Regions from separate parts of the Paenibacillus sp. J22R67 genome, predicted to be linked through region 2. Evidence: riboswitches for the same ligand, from Rfam matches in the RefSeq annotation. Region 2 holds a riboswitch; each other region holds the start of a gene.
The links. Region 2 has a riboswitch for cyclic di-AMP ahead of AC58VC_RS35725 (resuscitation-promoting factor). Riboswitches for the same ligand answer to the same signal wherever they lie in the genome.

Region 1 (3,087 bases), on a different contig from region 2:
TAATTGTTTATACATTCCATAAAATCAAAAAGCACTATGAGGCTGTCGGTGAGCAGCTCCGAATCACGACATGTGAGCCTTCCGTCGAGATCAAAGGCAATGTGATGATTATACCTGTCGCGGGAATTACACATGTCGTGGAAAATTCCATGAATTACGCCAAATCGCTGGCGCCGGACCAGATTATTGCTGTGTATGTGGCTTTTGATCGGGAGGCCGAGAAGCAGTTCCAAGAGAAATGGGAGTGTTGGCAGCCGGATGTGCGGTTAGTTACGCTGCATTCTCACTACCGAAGCATCATTCAACCGTTGACGAAATTCATCGATACCGTGGAACATAAGGCGAATGAGTCGAACTACCGGGTAACGGTCTTGATTCCGCAGTTTATCCCCAAACGAAACTGGCAGCACATTCTCCATAATCAGTCCAGCTTGCTGATCCGCGCGTTTCTGCTGTACAGGCGGGATCTGATCGTGACGACGGTGCCGTATCATTTGAAAAAGTAGATGTGTAAATAAATTCGAGCATATTAAAACGGTTTTTTTGACAGCTATGGGGAACTACACGCCGCTATTTTGATAAAAACCCAGATATTCGATGTTTAGCGGAACTACGTTCCGCTATTTTGCCAATTTCACTTAAAAAACGTGCCATGGAGGACAAATAGGAGCCTGTAGTTCCGCCTTGAGAGGAAATCGTTTATTTTATTTAAAATAGAGGACTGTAGCTCCCCTCGTAAAAACTAGGCCGGATTTCCGTTAGATTTTTGGGAATTACGCTGGATCATGAGGACGTCAGGAAACCAACCTGGCGTTTTTTGCATGTCAGGCTGCCTACACCGTGGGGCTCCCAGCCTTAATTGTTTTCCCAAGATAGTGCTCTCTTTGCACGCGCATGATGAAAGCTTGAAGTTCTTGCTCGGTTTCACACACGGCCGCGTGTTCTAACCAAAGGAAGAACCTTTTTTTACATATGGCAGAAGCATGCAGCGGGAAGGTATCTCTCGATTTGATCACATATAGTCCAGAGGGAACGTTCTTCCAAGGGGCTGTGAAATTCATGCGGATAGATAGCCTAGATCGCTTCTCCCAATCTTGCTCCTTTTGTTTGTTTCGTATAGACCTGTACATGTTCATGATCACGTAATGCTCGGAGATTTCCGTCCATTTGGCATATCCGGCTTGCTGCGCTTTTTGAATAATTTCCGACTTCGCCTTACAGAACCAGTACCCGACAATAATAGGGAAACGGTTAGCTTCTTCTAGCCATAAGACACCGAACCACTCATAAGTTAAAGCGATGGGATTTAACGCTTCGGGGATTAACCCTAAATAATAATGGGGAGTAGAAGCCATCGTCATTTCTCCTTTGCACGTAAGACCTGACAGAAATAATGTGTGTGTTCTGCTCCTTAATTGTAAGGCTGGGAGTGATAAAAATGGGGTAAAGAAAAGTGGGGTAACCCATAAAAAAACGATAAAAATGGCGTAAATGGAAGGAAAACGAAGCTTGGATAGTGATAATGAATGCTTTGATTAATTGAAAGCGCACCCATTAGTCATTATGCCGAAAAAGAGATTGCGGTACGTTTTACAGGCTGAGCTCCAAGGCGTAAGATTCAGAGCATCAACTTCACAGCAAGTTGAAAATGCTGAGTTCCCGCAAGGGGAACGGGGGAACCAATTGAGGACGGCTCTAGAGCAACGTCTTCGCGGGGTGAATCCAAGGCAAGCTCCAGCTTGCCAAGGTAGGGCGCTTCCAAGCCCGAATCCGACAGCTAACCTCGTAAGCGAATTGGGAGAGAGCCAACGTTCTATCGTGCTAATTACAGCTTGTATATAGAAGCTGCCATGAAGCCCGAGAGCAGAGATTCTCTGCTCGCAGGCTTCTTTTTGTTGTCCAAAAATTGAGGAGAGTGAATCTACCAATGGTTCCCGAATGCAAGATTACCCGAATTGAATGCTATCGCTTTGATGATGAGTTATCCGATAAACTGCTGCCTGGACATGGCCGCGACTGCCTGTGCGGCATGCTTTCGATCTCAACAAGTCTGGGGACGAGCGGTTTAGGGGATTATGAAATTCCTTGCGGCAACCTGAAGGGAGATTTCGTTCAATGGGCTGTTGTCTTTCAGAAGCTCAAAGGGCTTTCCCTTGAGGACGGTTTGGAATATGTGCATCAGAAGAAAGAGGCATGGGGGGAAACAAGGACTCATGTTATAGAGTCGGCATTAACGGACTTGTCAGATAAGCTTCATCATAGATCTATAGGCAAAAAAGAGGTAGATGTTCTATCGAATCGTTCCTATATCTTTGACCATTCAGAGGCTTATGTCTCTTTCTAAGCAGGCATTTTTATGCTTTTTTTATATGCACGCTATAGATTCTTTACCTCATTTTTATACCGTTCGGCGTTACAATGAGTCAGGTAAGAGAGGAAGCGATGAAAGTCATGCAAAGCGATTTGCTGCTAATAGCTGCGCCTACCAAGGCAGGCGAAGACTTTATGAAACAAATAAAGTTGAGTAGTTTTCCTTTTGTTGCATTAACAAACAATAAGATGGAAAAACTCAAGCTAGAGGGGCAGGGAGTGAAAAAAATCATCCAAGTGGATACATCGGTACCGGGTTCATCTACACCTATTATTCCCGATTATCCAATCGGAAACATTATTTTGTTCGAAGAGAGCTTGACGTTATGCTGCCGGTACATTCAGATATGCCGCAGTTGGACATCAGGGTCTATGTATGTGATTACCCAAAGCGTAAATCCTAGATTGATTTATAAAGGGTTAGGCGCTGACTACGTTATTTATTCTAAAAATGGTGATGTGAAGTTCCTTCTATCCACTTTATTACAAAAAACCAATAAATTAGGTACTGTCTGATTTGAAGGAGGTGCGCTATGTACAACGATGTGACAATGATTTTATTAATGGCATTGACCTTCCTGGGGTTCTGGGGATTTATGAAATTTTGTGAAAAAGCGTAAGCTGATGCTTTCGATGCAAGTTTTTGGATGAAAACTTATAGGAGGCAACCAAATGATTGTGATTGGACTAATTGCGGTAGCTATCATGGTGTATCTC
Region 2 (3,087 bases):
AATAGAAGCAAGGCAAGCATCCATAAGAAATGCTGTTCGTCATGACCGAGGCAGTGATGATATAAGGGCCATAATACGACCCATGCCAGAAATGTCCAAAAGGCTTGCAGCGCCAAGCTGTACTTGAATCCGCCGCGGAAGTAGGGGCCCATCTGATGTTCAATACGCAGTAAAAACATACGGTCTGCGCTTCTGGCTAGTGTGCGAATCGGGCTTGAGGATAACAAAGGTACAAGCAGCAAAAGGACGATCCACAGATAGGGATAATCTGTCGGAAGGCGCTGTAGTATTTTTGCATAATAATAGGAAGAAAGGATGACAAGAAATAACAGGAAGCCAAAAAAATTACTGCGCGCTGCATACTGCAGGTAGCCCATGGATTCCTTCATATAATGTTCAAACCTCTTCTGCCATAGGGCACGGGTATCCATGTCCATCGCTTTCATACCAGTTCTCCTTTTACAAGCTTATAGAAGATGTCGTCCAGTGACGCTTGCTGGAGCCCTGTTTGCTGACGTAATTCGACTAAATCGCCTTGGGCGACCATGTGTCCTTTGTGCAGGACGACATAGTTATCGCAATATTTTTCAATCGTAGACAAAATATGCGAAGATATGAGGAATGACGCGCCACGTTGCTTCATTTTGACCATTAACTCCAGCAATGAGCGGATGGCTAACGGATCGAGTCCGAGAAAAGGTTCATCAATGATGTAGAGGGAAGGTTCGATTAAGAACGCATTCATGATCATGACCTTTTGCTTCATCCCTTTGGATAAATGGCTTGCGAAGGAATTGAGCTTGTCCTGCATGTGAAACTGTTCGAGCAGCGCTTGTGAACGGGAGAGATAGTCATCCTTCGTTAAGCCGTAGGCCATGGCGGTTAACTCCAGGTGTTCACGAATGGTTAACTCTTCATATAGCTCTGGACTTTCCGGTACATAAGCATAAGTGGCACGGTAAGGCAGCGGATCTTCGGCTAACGTCAAACCGTTAATTTTTACCCAACCCCTTTGTGGTTGAAGCAGTCCAAGGATGTTCTTGATGGTCGTACTTTTTCCTGCGCCATTCAGTCCGATCAATCCCATCATTTCACCCTGACGAATTGTAAATGTGAGGTCGTGAAGAACGGGCTTATTTGGTAAATATCCCCCGAATAAAGAGTCAACTTGTAATATGGGACCCATCTCAGTGCCTCCCTAAATATCTAATTATTGGAATTTATACATCAGTTTCATACCTGATAATTATAAACAAATTTAGTTTAGAAGCCTAGTTTAAGAGTGAAAACACGAAGAAACTTAGTATTCGTACGTTATAGTGAGATAAATGTAGATAAAAAGTGGTTTTGTTTTGAAAATAAGCTATTTTTAAATGATTTAGCCCTTTTTAGTAGGTGTCAATCCCTTTACAGGCAGAGATTAACAGCGTAATATACTTTTCATAATAACTTAATAACCAATTTGCCATTTTTCCATTCGCTGAGTTCCAATTATGGGAACGGGGGAACCACTGTTAACTTATAAAGCGGTATCGCTGACGAAGTAAACAGAGTGAGTAACAGGGGTGAATCTTGGACGTTTAACGGAAGTTTACGTCTGAGTAGGGCGACTCTCACGTCCGAATCCGTCAGCTAACCTCGTAAGCGTAAGAGAGGTAACGATTGTCGTTCGTGCTATTTGTGTATTTTTACTATGCAAACTAAGCCAGCGAGAAGAGTCCTCTTCTTGCTGGCTTTTTGTCCCCATAAGGACCTTTAACTGTTTCGGACGATTAATCACAGCCCGGAATTCATAGGATGATGAATAGCAAAGCTGGGTGGGACGACCAGAACGCAGCCGTTTCTTAGCAGCTGCCGATGGACGACACGTTAAGTTAAATTAAAAACCTTAGTCGCGTCAAATTTATTCATGCTGTAACCTGGCGGCGAGGCTTTGAAGGAGGACCGAAGAAGTGGGCAGTATCTCTTTTAGCGAGACCCATGTAAAACGATCATCCAGCATGTCCTTCGCATTGCGATGGAAGCATGAAAACTTGCGTTTGATTTTAAGCCTGGCTATAATCTCAATCGCAATGACTTTCATGTTTTTGGTGTTGTTGTACGGTACGGCTACCAAGAGCGTATCCGTGGTTGTGAATGGACAAGAAACCGTTGTGCATACGAAGCAATGGGTCCTGCAACGCCTACTGGATGAACAAGCCATAACGATTGGTGAACACGATGAAATATCTGCAGACCCTACTGCTACAATCAAGGGCGGGGACAAATTCGTCATCGAACACGCTTCTCCAATTCAATTGACTGCTGATGGAAAGACCACCACTGTTTACACAACTGCAAGAACGGTTGAAAGTGCATTGCAACGTTTACATATTGCACTTGGGGAGCACGATAAGCTGACTCCCGAACCGACATCCTCTTTGAGCACTGGCGATGAAATCAAAATCGTCCGTGTCAAAAAAGAGACGGAAGAAGTAACAGAGCCGATCGCATTCGACACGGAGAAGAAAAGTGATGCATCGCTGCTTAAAGGTAAAGAGCAGGTCGTTCAAGAAGGTAAAGAGGGCGTACTTCTGAAAAAGAAAGAAAAGACTTACGAAGATGGCGTGTTAGTTGCAGAAGCTGTTGTAGGTCAAGAAGTACAAGAACAAAGTGTTAAAAAAGTAGTGTCGATTGGCACGAAAAATCCCGTTGTTGTTCTATCAGCATCATCCCCTAGTGTGGATGAAGTTTCTAAGAATGGTGTGACATTTGGGTATAAACAAATCCTTAAGAATGTGAAGCTCACGGCTTATTCAGCGGGAGCCGATTCGACAGGGAAATCCGAGGGTACTCCTGGGTACGGTAAGACGTATACAGGAACTACGGTTACTGAGGGCAGAACGATTGCGGTTGATCCGAAAGTTATCCCACTGGGTTGGTGGGTTTACATTGAGGGCGTTGGCTTCCGTCGTGCTGAGGACATCGGTAGCGGTGTGAAAGGCCAAATGATCGATGTCTACTTTGAAGATCATGGCTATGCCAATAAATTCGGAACGAAGCAAGGCTACACGGTCTATGTCGTAGGACCGAAAAAGCCGTCTGAAA
Region 3 (3,087 bases), on a different contig from region 2:
AGTCACACTGGTGAACAAACACGATTATCACTACATGACGACGCATCTGCATATGCCGGCAGCTGGTACTGATCATCATGAAAATGCGCGTGTAGCCATTAAGGAACTGATCGATGAGCGGAAAATTCATTTTATTAAAGCGACGGTTAGGCAGATTTTGCCTGAGGAGAAGAAGGTTGTTCTGGCGGACGAAGTCCTTACTTACGATTACCTGGTAGTGGGGCTTGGAAGTGAAACGGAAACCTTTGGTATTCCAGGACTGCGTGAGTATGCGATGACGATTAACAGCATTAATAGTGTCCGCTTCATACGCCAACATACGCAGTACATGTTCGCTAAATATAAATTGGACTCCAAGCATAAGGAATATTTGACCATCGTCGTTGGAGGCGCAGGTTTCACAGGTACGGAGTTTGTTGGAGAATTAGCGGATCGGATTCCTGATCTTTGCCAAATGTTTGACGTTGACCCTGCACTTGTTCAAATCATTAATATCGAAGCATCGCCTACCGCTTTGCCGCCAGGACTGCCGAATGATCTCGTGGAATACGGCATGGAAGTGATGCGCCGCAAAGGGGTTCAATATAAATTATCTACCGCCATTAAGGCATGCGAGCCCGGCGGTGTCCTACTGGGAGACGGCCAATTCATTCCTGCCGGCACTGTTATTTGGTCGGGCGGCGTCCGCGGGAATTCCCTGCTGCAGGATGCTGGCTTCCATGTTCAACGCGGCAGGGTCAAGGTGGATGATTACTTGCGTTCCTTGCAATATCCCGATGTTTTTATTACGGGGGATTGCTCCATTGTCATGAGCCCAGAAGGCACGCCATACCCCGCCAATGCCCAAATCGCGGTCCAGCAGGGCTATAATACGGCAACAAACTTGCTCCATACCCTGAGGGGGAAGCCCTTGCGACCTTTTGCCTATGATTACAAAGGGACGGTCGCCTCGCTGGGTCGCGGAGAAGCTATTGGCATCCTGAAGGTCAAAAAAGTGAAAGGTAAACTTGCCGCATTTCTCAAAAAAATGATCGATGCCCGCTATTTATTTCTCATTGGCGGTATCCCACTCATCTGCAAAAAGATGATTTTTAAGCAAAAACAAGCCACAAGAAAGCGTCATGTGAGAAATTAATTTGACTAAAATACGCTAAAACCTAATGATTCCGACAATAAGCTAGTAAATCAGAGATACTGAAAGGATTATACCATTGTAAGCGGATTATCAAATGAATGTGGGGAGGGAATAATCTTTTTTAAGATTTTTCCCTCCTTTACTATGAGCTAATAAGAGAGTAGTATCAACTCGTACGTTAACAGTTGAATATTTCGCTTAATTTTCTATTCAGAAAAGCGGGGGAACCATAGGTTTCAACGGGGTGAGTAAGGTGCGTCTTGTCGCATGCGGCAGATACCTTTAGGGCAGATTTCTCGCAGCCCGAACCCGTCAGCTAACCTCGTAAGCGGTCGTGAGAAAGGAGAACATGTGGCTAAGCACAAGGTCTATCCTTGTGTTTTTTTGCGCTTAAAAATGGGAAATCAAGCTGAAAACTAGGTTATTTGGAGGAATTTCAAAGCATGACAAGTGACTCACTGAAAAAGATTGTATTCGGTAAACCGCTGAAATCGGCGGAGCTGGAATCTGAGAAAATGCAGGTATGGAAGGCTCTGCCCATCCTATCTTCGGATGCCCTGTCTTCGGTAGCCTATGGCACGGAGCAGATTTTGCTAGAGCTTGCGACTGTTGGGGTTGCTGCTTTTGCTTTCTCATTGCCGATAGCAATCTCGATTATTGCTTTAATCATGCTTCTTGTTTTGAGCTATCGCCAGGTGATTGAGGCCTATCCGATGGGCGGCGGAGCTTACATGGTGGCCAAGGAAAATTTGGGAATGATGTCGGGAAGACTGACTGGGGTTTCACTGCTGATTGATTACACGTTAACCGTTGCGGTTTCGATTTCGGCAGGTGTGCAGGCGATAACGTCGGCTTTCCCAGTTACAGTGCCTTATATTGTCCCCATAGCCTTAGTGCTCGTCTGGGTGATGGTTTGGCTGAATTTACGGGGTACTTCTGAATCCGGCACCGTGTTCGCGATTCCAACGTACTTTTTTATCCTGTGCATACTGCTCCTGATTGGTAAAGGGATCTTCGATATGCTGACAGGATCCATGAACACGCATGAGTTTCAAGTGGTTCCCAGCTCGATGACGAGCTCACTTACATTGTTTGTCATTCTAAAAGCTTTTTCATCCGGCTGCTCGGCCGTGACAGGTATTGAGGCGATCTCGGATGCGGTGCCGCATTTCCGTACGCCATCTGTCAAAAATGCCAAGAGAACCCTGGCTTCCCTCGGTACTCTGCTGGCTATTGTCTTTGGCGGTGTCACCTTGCTGAGCTTGGGTTATGGGATTGCACCTGATCCGCACGGACATACTTCGGTCTTGTCGATGGTTACGGAGCAGGCATTTGGGCGTGGAATCATGTATTATGCGACACAGATTGGCACCATGCTGATCCTGGTGTTGGCTGCGAATACGAGCTTCAACGGGTTTCCGATCCTGGCGTCTATTATGGCTCAGGATAAAAACTTCCCGCGCATGTTCTCGTACCGGGGAGATCGGTTGTCGTTTCACTACGGGATCGTAACGTTAGGCGTTTTGGCAAGTATCTTGCTCGTCATTTTTAAAGGAAAAACCGATGCACTCATTCCACTTTATGCGATTGGCGTCTTTTTATCTTTTACCCTTGCCCAAAGCGGTTTGGTCCGCAAATGGTTCAGAGAACGTCCGGCCGGCTGGATCGGCAAGTTCGTAATTAATGGTCTGGGGGGAATTGTTTCCCTTGCTGTTTTGATTATTTTCTGTATTACCAAATTTAGCGAAGGCGCTTGGATTGTTATTATTGTGACGCCGATTTTACTTTGGGGAATAACCAAAATTAGCAATCACTATGATGATGTAGCCAAACAGCTGCGCATTGATATCACGCAAGAACGCGTATGCACGAAAGAACCTGTGATCATAGTGCCTGTAGCAGGCATTCACCGAGTGGTGGCGCAGTCTTTGAATTATGCCAAATCCTTATCT
Region 4 (3,087 bases), on a different contig from region 2:
CGGTACGGTTCTCGACAAAACATGGGACGGCAAAGAGAGCAGCATTGAGTACAAACTAACCCACACGACGCCTGTTGATTGGGTTCGCATTGATCCGAACTACTCGCTCATTCTAGAAAACAAACATATTAATAACTTCATGCAAGCAGAAGTAGATACCAAGTGGAAACTCCGCCTGAATCTCGGCATTATTCAATTCCTGCAAGCTATTTTCGGGTGGGTGGCCTGGTAGGCGCCCACTCTACAAGGCAAGTTTGCCTTCAGAAAACAACGCTTAGGAGGGACACCCGTGACAACCTATCTCAAATCCGGCTTCAGGGCGGCTCTACGGCAACCCTTCGCTACGATTGTTTTATTCATCTACCAAATGTGCTGGGGCATGCTGCTGTATAAGCTTGTACAAGGGGTGCTAGTTCCCCTCATGCACCGGTTTCCTGGCGGCGACCAGCCGAAGGAAGCGCTCCAGCTTTTTCTAGCCGAAAGTCAGTTCCAGTTATTCAAAACGGATCTTAGCCATTCCTACCTGTGGTGGCTGGCTATCTTGCTCCTAGCTCGCATGCTGCTCACCCCGATGATGAATAGCGGCGTCTACTACTCGCTCACACATTCGGATCAAAATGCTGGCTATCGCTTCGTCCGCGGCATCAAGGAACTCATGCTTCCCTTCTTCGCCGTGTATATAATCCGAATCGCCATGTCTCTGCTGCCACTCATCTGGGTACTGCCCAAAGCGCAGAAGGTGCTGGCTCACAGCACATCTTACGAACAAGCTTCCCTCGACTTACTGCCTTGGCTCATGGGGATGCTGGTTTATGGCTTCCTGCTGCATCTACTTTTTATGTACGTGCAGTTCGCTATTGCGGCGCATCTCGGCATCGTATCCACGGTCATAACGTTCATGCGGTATTCACTTCCAATTATCGGCCTTTCTCTGATACTTTTACTCAGTTCAGGACTTTTGGCAGGGATCACAGTTACTACGACCTATATCTGGGCAGGTCTGGTAGCGCTGATCATTTATCAGCTTTTCCCGCTCTTCCATATTTTCATGCAAATGTGGTCCATCACTTCGCAATATCAGCTTCTTTCCGCCAAAATGAGCCGATGAAACCTAATAAATAAAACCATTAATGGTTTAGATTTGTTCAATCCCCTTGCAAAAGGGGATTTTTTTGTCTGTAAAGCGAACCTTTACACATTTTTTCAGACCAAATTGCACGAAAAAGGAGGAATTTCGATGTTTATGACGAATTAAAGTGACTAGCATCAAAAAACCAAATATTTCATGCCGAATTCCTCATTTCTTGGGGAAACGGGGGAACCATACCGGGTGAATTGATCTTGCAAGACAGGGATCATAGGGAACCTTCAACCGAACCCTCCAGCTAACCTCGTAGGCACCGGAAGGAGACAAGCAGTTGAAAAAGGTTGTTGCTCTTCTTTTTAGTCTTGTTTTGTTTTTGAGTGTAGCTTTAGGGAGTGTGTCTGCGTCAGAATCCACATTGGACTCAACGGTTGACGAATTGATTGGAACACCGTACCGCGATGCGGGAACGACAACAAGAGGCTTTGATTGCTCTGGTTTCACATCGTACGTGTTCAATAAATTCGGCATTGACCTTCCTCATAGTTCAGCAGCTCAAAATAAAGAGGGCTACTGGATCGACAAAAGTGATCTGCGTAAAGGTGATCTTGTGTTCTTCGACACAGGGGGTAAAGGCGTTTCTCACGTTGGCATCTACCTTGGAAACGGTGAATTCATTCACTCTGCTTCCAATGAAGGTATCGTGAAAAACAAACTAAGCGAATCCTATTATGCGAAAAGGTATGTATCCGCTAGACGTGTTCTGTGGGATGATATCTATAATCAACTAACTGCTGAATCCAAGTAATTTTCTTGTTCCTCATGAATAAAGCCCAGACAAGCGTTAGCTCGAATGAGCCGCTTTTCAGGGCTTTTATTCTTTTCTTGTGGTTACAAATTTGTCAGAAGCGCTTGGGCTTCGAGAAAGGACACCAACCATGTCGCTAACAAGTGGAAACGACAACCCGCCATTCCCTGGTATCATTCAGTCCCTTGAGGAGCTAAGACCCCGTGTCGGAGAGCCCCACCTTGCCGTCCAAAATAAAGTTATCTCCAGCATCGACGATCATATACGCGCTTTTTTGGCAAAATCCCCTTTATTTTTCTTGTCTACGTCAAATAAAGAGGGTCTATGCGACGTCTCTCCGCGCGGTGACCATCCAGGCTTCGTCCATGTCCTGGATGATCGTCGTCTGATCTATCCTGAACGGCTGGGGAATCGCCGCATTGACTCTCTGCAAAATCTGCTCGACAATCCCCAAGTCGGCATGGTGTTCGTAATCCCCGGTGTCGAAACCGTGCTGCGGATTAACGGACGCGCTTGGCTGACGCAAGATGAGCAATTGCTCGAAGGTATGCAGCTTGGCGGCAAGCTCCCCGTTGTAGGGGTTGGCGTTGAAGTGCAGGAATGCTTCGTTCACTGCAGTCGCGCCCTCAAGCTATCCAAGATTTGGGAGCAAGACACTTGGCTGCCAGAACAGGAGCACCCGGATAGCATGGCAATGTTCCGTGCTCACGTGGCTCTGAATGGCGTCGAGCTGAAGGAATAGAGCAAAGCATCACCTTATGAGAAATTGTGTAACTTGACATAGCATGTAAGCCGTCCTATAATTACGACATCATGTTTCTAGGGTTCCGGGGCGCTGCAGCGCTGGTCTGGTCCGAGAGAAAACACACAGCGGATACGCTGTGATCACGGAGGGGAAAAAGCCCGGGAGTCTTATCGCGATGCGATAGTGCTTCCAGGCTTTTTCTTTTTGCCGCGCATCTTCGAATACTTATTGAAGGAGTGATTCACGGTGGCATGGTTATATCTGGTCATTGCAGGTGTTTTTGAAGTCGTATGGGCGATCTCATTGAAGTTCTCCAATGGTTTCACACGACTGATTCCATCAAGCATCACCATTGTCGGCATGATTATCAGCTTTTATTTTCTGGCAGCAGCTACGAAAACTCTTCCTATCGGCACAGCGTATGCCGCTTGGACGGGTATTGGCGCTGTA

Region 1: it holds a riboswitch for cyclic di-AMP, as region 2 does, so the genes downstream of both, AC58VC_RS35450 (hypothetical protein) here and AC58VC_RS35725 (resuscitation-promoting factor) in region 2, are expected to answer to the same signal.
Region 3: it holds a riboswitch for cyclic di-AMP, as region 2 does, so the genes downstream of both, AC58VC_RS32410 (APC family permease) here and AC58VC_RS35725 (resuscitation-promoting factor) in region 2, are expected to answer to the same signal.
Region 4: it holds a riboswitch for cyclic di-AMP, as region 2 does, so the genes downstream of both, AC58VC_RS37290 (C40 family peptidase) here and AC58VC_RS35725 (resuscitation-promoting factor) in region 2, are expected to answer to the same signal.

Annotation. Positions count from the first base shown of each region.
Region 1 is NZ_JCAUAX010000018.1:32,992-36,078, reverse strand. Features, by position in the region: gene AC58VC_RS35460 (APC family permease) at 1-506, shown strand, start outside; gene AC58VC_RS35455 (hypothetical protein) at 834-1,355, opposite strand; cyclic di-AMP (ydaO/yuaA leader) riboswitch at 1,640-1,808, shown strand; gene AC58VC_RS35450 (hypothetical protein) at 1,928-2,344, shown strand; gene AC58VC_RS35445 (hypothetical protein) at 2,443-2,886, shown strand; gene AC58VC_RS35440 (potassium-transporting ATPase subunit F) at 3,043-3,087, shown strand, end outside.
Region 2 is NZ_JCAUAX010000019.1:12,357-15,443, forward strand. Features, by position in the region: gene AC58VC_RS35715 (ABC transporter permease) at 1-446, opposite strand, end outside; gene AC58VC_RS35720 (ABC transporter ATP-binding protein) at 443-1,186, opposite strand; cyclic di-AMP (ydaO/yuaA leader) riboswitch at 1,469-1,662, shown strand; gene AC58VC_RS35725 (resuscitation-promoting factor) at 1,953-3,087, shown strand, end outside.
Region 3 is NZ_JCAUAX010000013.1:64,381-67,467, forward strand. Features, by position in the region: gene AC58VC_RS32405 (NAD(P)/FAD-dependent oxidoreductase) at 1-1,135, shown strand, start outside; cyclic di-AMP (ydaO/yuaA leader) riboswitch at 1,321-1,481, shown strand; gene AC58VC_RS32410 (APC family permease) at 1,579-3,087, shown strand, end outside.
Region 4 is NZ_JCAUAX010000025.1:13,701-16,787, reverse strand. Features, by position in the region: gene AC58VC_RS37300 (M1 family metallopeptidase) at 1-232, shown strand, start outside; gene AC58VC_RS37295 (hypothetical protein) at 290-1,108, shown strand; cyclic di-AMP (ydaO/yuaA leader) riboswitch at 1,277-1,415, shown strand; gene AC58VC_RS37290 (C40 family peptidase) at 1,419-1,892, shown strand; gene AC58VC_RS37285 (MSMEG_1061 family FMN-dependent PPOX-type flavoprotein) at 1,972-2,634, shown strand; guanidine-I (ykkC/yxkD leader) riboswitch at 2,702-2,804, shown strand; gene sugE (quaternary ammonium compound efflux SMR transporter SugE) at 2,884-3,087, shown strand, end outside.